2 regions of the Micrococcus sp. 116 genome follow, and region 1 is predicted to be linked to the other one. Evidence: riboswitches for the same ligand, from Rfam matches in the RefSeq annotation. Region 1 holds a riboswitch; the other holds the start of a gene.
What was found. A riboswitch is a leader RNA that binds a small molecule or an ion and turns the genes downstream of it on or off. The one in region 1 is predicted to bind thiamine pyrophosphate.

Region 1 (5,264 bases):
CGGATTTCCCGCCTCGAACGTGTCGAAGCCCGGAGGTCCCGCCCTCAGCCCCGCTGCGCATGACCATGGTCGACGGGCCCGTGCCACGTCGGCCGCGAGGCGTCCCCGACCGCGAGCGCCTCCCCCGCCCGCATCGCGTCGGCCAGCCACGGCTTGGCCCGCTCGAGTGCGTCCTCCCAGCTCAGGCCCGCCCCGGCCAGCGTGGCCAGGGCCGAGGAGAGGGTGCAGCCGGTGCCGTGCGAGGCGCGGGTCGTCACGCGCGGGCCGCGCACCTCGTGCACAGCCCCGTCCACGCGCACGACGGCGTCCGGCACCTCCGCCGCTGCGGCCTCGTCCAGGTGCCCGCCCTTGAGCAGGACCGTCACGTCGTGCTCGGCGGCCAGGCCCCGCGCGGCGTCGAGGGCGGCGTCCCAGTCCGTCGCGTCCCGCCCGGTCAGCCGGGCCAGCTCGGGCAGGTTGGGTGTCACCAGGTGCGCCACCCGCAGCAGCCGGGCCCACGCGGCGCGCCCGTCGTCGTCGCCCACCGCGGTGAGGGCGTCCCCGCTCGAGGCCACCATGACCGGATCCAGCACGACGACGGCGGGCCGGGTCTCCTCGAGCCAGCCGGCGACGGCCCGCATGAGCTCCACCGTGCCGAGCATGCCGATCTTCACGGCGTCCACGGCGATGTCGGCGGCGACCGAGTCGAGCTGGGCGCGCACCACGTCCACCGGCAGCGGGTGGACGGCCTGCACGCCCTGCGTGTTCTGGGCGGTGATCGCGGTGATCGCGGTCATCCCGTAGCCGCCCCACGCGGCGATGGTCTTCAGGTCGGCCTGGACACCGGCGCCGCCGCCGGAGTCGGAGCCGGCGATGCTGAGCACACGGGGGACGGCGGAGGTCATGCGGGGGCTCCTTCGGGTCGGGGCGGATCGGCCGCCCGGGCCGGGCCGATCCCGCCCATGAGAATGTAGTCGCATGTCCCACGTCACAGAGAGCTCTCCCGCGCACCCCGGCCGAGCCGAGGAGTCGGCGCCGCTGCGGCCGACCTCCCCGCTCGGGATCGCCGCCACGTTCATCGGCACCACCATCGGCGCCGGGTACGCCTCGGGCAACGAGATCCTGCAGTACTTCGTGAGCTTCGGCCTCTGGGGCGGCACGGGGGCGCTCGTGATCGCCGGCGCGCTGTTCTTCCTGCTCGCGGTGATCGTGCTGCGGCTGGCGCAGAAGCTGCGGACCACGGACATCCACCGGATCGTGAACCCCACGACGTCGCGCGTGCCCACCTGGTTCGCGGACCTGTGCATCACCACGTCCCTGCTGGGGACGCTGGTGATCATGCTGGCCGGGGCCGGGGCGGCGGTGCACACCGCGTTCGGGCTGCCCTCGCTCGTGGGCTCGCTGGTGATGGCCGCCGTCTGCGTGGTCTCGGTGCTGGCCGGCATCACGGGCCTCGTGCGCGTCCAGGCCGTGGTGGTCCCCCTGATCATCGTGGTCGCCGTCGGCGTCGCGGTGTGGGGGTTGGCGAACCCGGGGGCCGCGGTGGACGACGTCGCCGCGCTCGTGACCTCGTCCCCGCTGATCAACCAGTGGTGGCTCTCGGGCGTGCTGTACGTGGCCTTCAACATCCAGCTGGCCTACGCGGTGCTCGCCCCGATCGGCGAGGAGAGCTCCTCGTCGGGCCGCTCCCTCGTCGCCGGGGCCGGGCTCGGGGCCCTGGGCCTCGTGGTGATGGCCGGCGCGGTGATGGCCGCGATGACCGCCCACGCCCAGCTCATCGGCCGCGCCGAGCTGCCCATGGTCGAGCTGGCCGCGATGATCGGCGGCTGGGCCGCCCTGCTGTACACGGTCGTCCTGCTGCTGGCGCAGTTCACGACGGCGGTCTCGTGCCTGTACGGCGGGGTGGAGCGCATCGCCCTGCTGTCCTCGATGCGCCGCGTGCCGGGCTGGGTCATCGCCGTCGTCACGGCCCTGGCCGCCACCCTGCTCTCGAGCGTCGGCTTCTCCGACCTCGTGGGCACCGTCTACCCCGTCCTCGGCTACGCCGGCATCGTCATCATCGTGATGCTGGTCGTGACGTGGATCGTCGAGCGCACCACGGTGCGCCGCCGGGCGGCCCGCGCGGCGCGCGCCTGAGCGCCCGGCCGCATGGCCGGACGGCGGCGGTGAGGCCTCGCGGGGGACGTGCTAGGGTCGCTCGCATCCCACGGGAGCCCCACGGCACGGGGCTGAGACCGGGCTGACGCCGCCCGGAGACCGTCTGAACCTGTCCGGGTCATTCCGGCGAAGGAAGAAGGAGCCGCGGCCATGTCCGTTTCCGAGCGCACCCCCCTGCCCGCAGCCGAGTCGACGGCCGAGGTCGTCGCCGAGGAGAACTACCCCACGCACCGTCTGGGATGGCTCGAGGACGCCGAGCACGGCATCCGCGTGCCCGTCACCGAGGTCCACCAGGACGACTCCCCCGACGGCACGCCCAACGCGCCCCTGACCGTCTACCGCACCATGGGCCCGGGCTCCGTGCCCGAGCGCGGCCTGCCGGCCCAGCGCGCCGAGTGGATCCGCGCCCGCGGCGACGTCGAGGAGTACGAGGGCCGCGAGCGCGACCTGCTCGACGACGGCCGCTCGGCCGTGCGCCGCGGCGCCGCCTCACAGGAGTGGGCCGGCGAGCGCCGCCCCCCGCTGCGCGCCAAGGAGGGCGCGCGCGTCACCCAGATGCACTACGCCCGGCGCGGCGAGATCACCCCGGAGATGCGCTACGTCGCCCTGCGCGAGGGCGTGGACGTGGAGCTGGTGCGCTCCGAGGTCGCGGCCGGCCGCGCCATCATCCCGGCGAACGTGAACCACCCCGAGTCGGAGCCGATGATCATCGGCAAGGCGTTCGCCGTGAAGGTCAACGCGAACATCGGCAACTCGGCGGTGACGTCGTCGATCGCCGAGGAGGTCTCGAAGCTGCAGTGGGCCACCCGCTGGGGCGCGGACACCGTGATGGACCTGTCCACGGGCGACGACATCCACACCACCCGCGAGTGGATCCTGCGCAACTCCCCCGTGCCGATCGGCACCGTGCCGATCTACCAGGCCCTCGAGAAGGTCGGCGGCGACCACCAGGCCCTGACCTGGGAGATCTTCCGCGACACCGTGATCGAGCAGTGCGAGCAGGGCGTGGACTACATGACCGTGCACGCCGGCGTGCTGCTGCGCCACGTGCCGCTGTCCGCGGACCGCGTGACCGGCATCGTCTCCCGCGGCGGCTCGATCATGGCCGGCTGGTGCCTGGGCCACCACAAGGAGAACTTCCTCTACGAGAACTACGACGAGCTCTGCGAGATCTTCGCGCGCTACGACGTCGCGTTCTCCCTGGGCGACGGCCTGCGGCCGGGCTCCGTGGCGGACGCCAACGACGCCGCCCAGTTCGCCGAGCTCGACACGCTCGCCGAGCTGACGGAGCGGGCGTGGGCGTACGACGTCCAGGTCATGGTGGAGGGCCCCGGCCACATCCCGCTGCACCTGGTGCGGGAGAACGTGGAGCGCCAGCAGGAGCTGTGCAAGGGCGCCCCGTTCTACACGCTCGGCCCCCTCGTCACGGACATCGCCCCGGCGTACGACCACATCACCTCGGCCATCGGCGCCACCGAGATCGCCCGCTACGGCACCGCGATGCTCTGCTATGTCACGCCCAAGGAGCACCTGGGCCTGCCGGACCGGGACGACGTGAAGACGGGCGTGATCACCTACAAGATCGCCGCGCACGCCGCCGACGTCGCCAAGGGCCACCCCGGCGCCCGCGACCGCGATGACGCGCTGTCCAAGGCGCGCTTCGAGTTCCGCTGGCGCGACCAGTTCGGCCTCGGCCTGGATCCGCAGCTCGCCGAGGAGTACCACGACGAGACGCTGCCGGCCGAGCCCGCCAAGACCGCCCACTTCTGCTCGATGTGCGGGCCGAAGTTCTGCTCCATGCGCATCAGCCAGGACATCCGCAGCGAGTTCGGCGGCGCGTCCGAGCAGGCGCGGATCGCCGAGGCCGGCATGGCCGCGAAGTCCGCGGAGTTCCGGGCCGCCGGCGGGTCCGTGTACCTGCCCGAGCCGACGATCCGCACCGCCTCGGACGCCTGAGGCCGGACGCGGGGTGAGGTGGGGCGGGATGGCCCGCCCCTGCGCCACCTGACGATCGCGTCATGACCTGAGGGCCGCCACCAGGTCATGACGCGATCGCCAGGACAAGGCCCTCCGGGACGGCGAAGGCGCGGCCCCACGGACGGGGCAGTGCGCTCGGTGGTCGATCGAGTGGTGATGCCTCTTGACTCACACACACACTGGGCTCACTATTCCGTCAGGCCCCTGTGATGCGTGTCCCATTCGCCCACAGGAATTGAGTGGATGGAATATGACGTGAAAGTCGACATGACCCCGCCGGTCCGCACCCCAGGGGCGCTTCCCAGGTGAGGCATCATCCAGCCGCTCAGCTCTCCTCGGGCCAGCCGTGATGACCCGGATGCTCGTCTCGAGATTCCTCCTTCTCCTGATCACGCTCGGAACAGCAGCGCTCCTCGCGTCCTACGTCGGGGTGGAGAAGGAGGAACGCTGGCGCATGGACGGCACGGTGTACGAGATCTCGGCATTCCCCGCTGGCGAGGCCTGGCCCATGATCCGGACGTCGCTGACGGGACCGGACTCCGGCTCTGCGGCCACGTCCACGAGCCCCCACGTGACTGCCCTCGCCGGCCGACCTGCTCTGGACGTGCTCCCGGATGGCGTCGCCCCGACCGCGGTCGTCCCCAGCACCTCCCCCTTTGCCGCACGTGCCGCTGCGGGCGAACTGAGCTGGCCGGACGTCGATCGGGTCGTCGTCCGAGACCTCTCCTCCGCGCCGGATCGCGCCACCGAAGCAGACCTCCTGGTCCCGTTCCTCTCCACCGACAGTTCGTCCCTTGCCGGCGTGATCGGCGGCTCACCGGCCCAGGTCGACGAGCTCGTCCAATCGCTGCGGCGGGCCGGTGTCGTCGTCGACGTCGTCCCGCTCCCGCCGCCGTGGGAGGCAGCGATGCGACGCAGTGTCCATGTGCCCCTGCTCGCCGTGACCGTCGGCTTCGCCCTGCTGGGCGCACAGGTCGTCTGGCGCACGACCCTGCGCAGTCGACTGCTCCCTGCCGTCACCTCGCACCGCCTCGTCGGTGCCTCCCCACTGCGAGCGGCCCGGCTCGGTGTCCGGCCCGCCATGGTCGCCTGGACGACCGCCGCCGCGAGTGCCGGCGGAGTCTGGCTCGTGGCATGGCCCCGGTGGGACG
Region 2 (5,264 bases), 1.2 Mb from region 1:
ACAGCTGCCCGTCCTGGAACACCATCCCCACGCCCCGGCGGTGCGTCGGCACCGCGGCCACGTCCCGCCCGTCGAGCTCCACCGTGCCCGCCACGACGTCCTCGAGCCCGGCGATCCCGCGCAGGATGGTGGACTTGCCCGAGCCGGAGGCGCCCACGAGCGCCACGATCTCCCCGGCGGCCACGTCCAGGTCCGTCCCCCGCACGGGGGTGGAGCCGTCCGGGTAGCGGATCGCCACGTCCCGGAGCCGGAGGGAGGCTCCCGTCGTCGTCGGCGTCATCACAGACCTCCCGCCCCGGCCGGGCCCCGGGGGCGCAGCCGCTCGCACACCAGCATGATCCCGGCGCTCAGCACGGCCAGCACCGTGGCCGCCGCGAGCGCCATCCCGTAGTTGTCCGCGCCCGGCCGGCCCAGCAGCCGGGCGATCAGCACCGGCAGGGTGGGCGCGGACGGGCTCGCCAGGAAGCTCGTGGCCCCGAACTCACCCAGGGACACCGCGAACGCGAAGCCCGCGGCCACGCCCACGCCGCGGGCGAGGAACGGGCCGTCCACCGTGGCCAGCACCCGCCACGGGCCCGCCCCGAGGGTGCGTGCGGCCTCCCGCAGCCGCGGGTCCACCGCCGCGAGCACGGGCACGAGCGCCCGCACCGCGAGCGGCAGCGCCACCACCGCCTGGGCCAGCGGCACGAGCACGCCCGAGGCCGCCAGCTCCGGGAACGCGGCCCGCAGGGACACGACGAAGCCGAAGCCCACGGTCACCGCGGACACCCCGAGCGGCAGGAGCAGGGCGCCGTCGAGGGCCCGCTGGGCCGCCAGCGCCGCGCGTGAGCGGAAGGGCCGGGTCAGCAGCAGGGCCAGCGGCACGGCCACCACGAGCGTCACGAGCGTGGCGTCCACGGCCACCCGCAGGGACTGTTCGAGCGCCTGGGCCGGCGTCGACCCGCCCACGAACCCGCTGCCCGCGCTCGTGGACAGCAGCCGATAGTTGCCCAGCCCCCAGCCGTGGCGGGTGTGGAAGGAGCGCACCACGAGCGTCAGGATCGGCGCCACCACGAGCGCCACCACCGCGAGCATCACGGCCACCGGGACCGCGTCCGCGCGCGTGAGCCGGGCCGGCGGCGTCTCCCGCAGGCGCAGCGCCCGCTGGGTGCGCGCCGCCGTCACGCCGGAGACCACGACGGCGGCCAGCACCACCGCGAACTGCAGCACGGAGAACACCGCCGCGGTCCGCAGGTCCAGGTAGACGGAGGTCTGCACCCAGATCTCCGACTCGAGCGTGCCGTAGCCGGGCCGGCCGAGCGTCTGGACGATGCCGAACGCGGACGCGCAGAACAGGAACACCAGCGCCGCGCTCGCGGCGATCGCCGGGGCGAGCTGGGGCAGCGTCACGGTGCGGAACGCCCGCCACGGCGAGGCGCCCAGGGTGCGGGCGGCCTCGGTCTGGCGCGGGTCGAGCGCGTTCCACAGCGCGCCCACCTGGCGCACCACCACGGACACGTTGAAGAAGACCATGGCCAGCACGACGGCGGTGGTCGTCTGGTCCAGCCCGGTGAAGCCCAGCGGTCCGCCGGGGGCGAGCAGGGCGCGGAACGCGACGCCGACCACCACCGTGGGCAGCACGAACGGCACGAGCACGAGGGCGCGGAGCACGGCCCGCCCCGGGACGCGACGCCGGTGCAGCACGAACGCGGTCGGCAGGCCGAGCGCCACCGAGACCACCGTGCCGGCGGCGGCCATCCCGAGCGTCTGGCCGAGGATGCGCCACGTGCGCTCGCGGGCGAGGGTCTGGCCGAAGGCGGTGAGGTCCACGGCGCCGGTGAACGCGTCGGCGTCGCCGCCGATCCCGCGCCAGAGCATGGCCGCCACGGGCCACGCGAAGAAGACGAGCAGGAAGGCGACCGGCAGGACGGCGGCCACCAGCCACCACGGGCCGAGCCCGTCCCCCCGGCCGCGGGCCCGCCGGCGCGGCAGGTCTGTGCCGGGGGCCGCGACCTCGGTGAGCGCGGACATCAGCGCCGGGAGGCCTCGGCCAGGGCGGTCCACTCCTTCAGCAGGTCCTCGCGGCGCTCGTCGATGCGGGCGGGGTCCGGGGTGATGGCGTCCTCGACGAGCGGCGCGTTCTGCGCCCACTCCTCGGGCAGCTGCACCGACTCGTCGATCGGGTACATGTACATCGACTCGGGCAGGGCGGACTGGACCTCCTCGGTGAGCATGAAGTCCACGAACGCCTGCGCGCCCTCGGGGTTCTTCGCGCCCTCGAGCACGCCGGCGTACTCGACCTGCGGGGTACAGGAGTCCTCGATCACCTCGGTCTCGGGGGCGAACGCGGGGGAGGAGGAGTAGGAGAGCACCACCGGGAACCGACCCTTGCCCTCGCCGCCGGAGAAGTCCGAGTTGTAGGCGTCGGACCAGCTGTCGGCGACCTTGCCCCCGTTCTCCATCAGGCCCCGCCACCAGTCCTGCCAGCCGTCGTCGCCGTACTTCTCCGTGGTGGCCGCGAGCAGCGCCAGGCCGGGGGAGGAGGCCACGGGGGAGGTGGCGACCGTCAGCTTCGCGTACTCGGGGTCGTCGAGCTGGTCGATCGAGGTGGGGGCCTCGACGTCGTGGGCCTCGAACCATGCCGGATCCGTGTTGAAGCACACCTGGCCCTGGTCCACCGGGGTCATGCGGTCCTCCACCATCCGGTCCTGTGCGGAGGCGGGCAGGTCCTGCGGGGTGTATTCGGCGACGACGCCCTCGCGGACGAGGCGGTGCGCCGAGTGGTCCTCCACGCCGTAGACGCCGTCCACGGTGGGCTCGTCCTTGGCCAGCAGGAGCTGGTTCACCACGCTGCCGGCGTCGCCGGGGGCCGTGGTCTTCAGGGTGTAGCCGGACTCCTGCTCGAACTTCTGGACGAGCTCCTGGGGCAGGTTGAACGAGTCGTGCGTCATGATCGTCACCGTCGTCGGCTCGCCGCCGGCGCCGGCGGCGGACGACGACGCCCCGTCGCCGGACGAGCCGGACACCGAACAGCCGGTGAGGGCGAGGGCGGCCACTGAGAGGGCGGCGAGGGCGCGGTGCGGGGTGCGGGACATGGCGGTTCTCCTCTGGGACGGCAGAGGGGCCGGGACGAGGCCGCCACCGGAATCCCGGGACGACGTCGACCGGGAGACTCGACTTCCTTCGCCGGTGCGGACCGGAGCAGGTTCGAGGGTCTGCGGCGGACCGCACTCTCAGCGCCGCGCGGGCGCTCCCCTGTCGATGTGGACTGGTCCCGACCCTACCCCGTCCGGCCCGCGCATAGACTGCCCGCGTGAGCGCCGCACAGCCCGCGGGGGTGACCCCGCCGCCCGCCTCGTCCAGCCCCGCCTCCGACTGGGACATCCGCCGCCCCCACCGCATGTGGCCGCGCATGCTGGTGATCGTTCTGACGCTCGCGGGCCTGGTGCTGGTGGTGCAGTTCTTCCAGGGGATCGCCTCCATCGCGGCGCCTGTGTTCCTGGGGCTGAACCTCGTGATCGTGGCCTACCCCCTGCAGGCCTGGCTCATCCGCCGGGGCCTGCACCCCGTGCTCGGGGCCGCCACCACCGTCCTGCTGGTCGTCGCGGTGATGGCCGTGTTCGGGGGCATGATGGTGTGGTCCGGCCTCGAGCTGGTGGCGGAGCTGCCCAAGTACGCGGACCGCTTCCAGCAGATCGTCCTGGACGTCTCGCACTGGCTCAACGAGCGCGGCGTGACCCCGGACATGGTGTCCCAGCAGCTGGCCTCGATCGACATGAGCGCCGTGACCGGGACGGCCGTCAGCGCCGTCACGAAGATCGCCACGAACGTCTACGCGGTCTTCGGCCTGCTCGTCACCGTGATCATGGGCATGTTCTTCCTGGCGATGGACTCGATGGACGTCGAACGCCGCGTCCGCCTGCTCAGCACCGCCCGCCACGAGTTCGGCCACGCCCTGGTCGAGTTCGCCCAGGGCGTGCGCCGCTACTGGGTGGTCACCACGGTGTTCGGCCTGATCGTGGCGGTGCTGGACGTGATCGCCCTCATGCTGATCGGCGTGCCGCTCGCGCTCGTGTGGGGCGTGCTCAGCTTCCTCACCAACTACATCCCGAACATCGGCTTCATCATCGGCCTGCTGCCGCCGGCCGTCCTGGGCCTGGCGGCGGGCGGCTGGTCCGACTTCCTGTGGGTGGTGGTCAGCTACTCGGTGCTGAACTTCGTGCTGCAGTCCGTGATCCAGCCCAAGGTGGCCGGCGACGCGATCGGCGTGATCCCCACCGTCAGCTTCCTCTCCCTGCTCTTCTGGGCCTGGGTCCTCGGCCCGCTCGGCGCCATCCTCGCGCTGCCCTGCACGCTGCTGGCCAAGGCCGTGCTGATCGACGCCGACCCGAACGCCCGCTGGATCAACGCGCTCATCGCCTCGGACCTGAAGGGGATGGAGCGCCGTCAGTCCTCGCTCCTGGAACGGCTGCGCCCGGCGGCCTGGCGATCCGACGCGCACGGGGGAGATGAGGACCGCGCCTCGGCGGACGGCGGGGACGACGACGGTCCCGCGACGGACGAGGTCACGGGCGAGGCTGGAGCAGCACCAGGTCGTTGAGCGCGCCGGCCAGCCGCAGCAGCGGCGGGGCGGGGAACGACAGCTGGGGCAGCCCCGGGTGCAGTGCCGCGCACGCGGCGGCCGCGGCCTCCTCACCCGCGGCGTCCTCGAACGCCGGCCGCAGCACCGCCGCGCCCAGCGGCAGCGTGTCCAGGAGGGAGCGGGGGCCCCGCTCGGCCGGGTCGTACTCGGCGGGCTGCGCCGCCCCGGTCACCGTGCGCACGCGCAGGGGCCGGCCGGCGGCGTCGTCGGCGCCCTGCAGGAAGCGCAGCGCCGCCGCGGCGTACGGGTGCTCGGGGTGGAACCGGTCGCCGCGCCAGTGCACGGCGGCCTCGCCGTCGCCCTGCAGGCGCACCCACGAGGCCAGGTGACCGGGCCCGCCCCACGGCCCGGTGTCCGGCCGCGGTGCCGGCGGCACCCACAGCACCCGGGTGATCCCCAGCAGGGCGGCGAACTCGGCGGCCACCTGGCCGGGGGTCCACGCGCCGTTGATCCGCCCGTCCAGCACGGGGTCCGCGGCCACCACGGCCGTCCCCTCGCCGTCGGTCACCCAGGCCCCGCGCGGGGCGCACAGCAGGGGCGTGAGCAGCGGCAGTCCCGCCGCCTCCGCCACGGCCGTCGCGGCCGCCCCGTCGAGCGGCCCGGTCCCGGTCAGGCCCGCGGCGCTGCGCCAGGCGACGGCGGC

Region 2: linked by a shared signal. The riboswitch ahead of CITRIK5_RS08210 (thiamine ABC transporter substrate binding subunit) and the one ahead of thiC (phosphomethylpyrimidine synthase ThiC) in region 1 are both predicted to bind thiamine pyrophosphate.

Annotation. Positions count from the first base shown of each region.
Region 1 is NZ_LR732370.1:558,230-563,493, reverse strand. Features, by position in the region: gene thiD (bifunctional hydroxymethylpyrimidine kinase/phosphomethylpyrimidine kinase) at 45-884, opposite strand; gene CITRIK5_RS02635 (hypothetical protein) at 958-2,115, shown strand; TPP riboswitch at 2,176-2,290, shown strand; gene thiC (phosphomethylpyrimidine synthase ThiC) at 2,287-4,092, shown strand; gene CITRIK5_RS02625 (hypothetical protein) at 4,463-5,264, shown strand, end outside.
Region 2 is NZ_LR732370.1:1,763,716-1,768,979, reverse strand. Features, by position in the region: gene CITRIK5_RS08220 (ABC transporter ATP-binding protein) at 1-238, opposite strand, end outside; gene CITRIK5_RS08215 (iron ABC transporter permease) at 280-2,010, opposite strand; gene CITRIK5_RS08210 (thiamine ABC transporter substrate binding subunit) at 2,010-3,074, opposite strand; TPP riboswitch at 3,141-3,246, opposite strand; gene CITRIK5_RS08205 (AI-2E family transporter) at 3,293-4,579, shown strand; gene CITRIK5_RS08200 (agmatine deiminase family protein) at 4,545-5,264, opposite strand, start outside.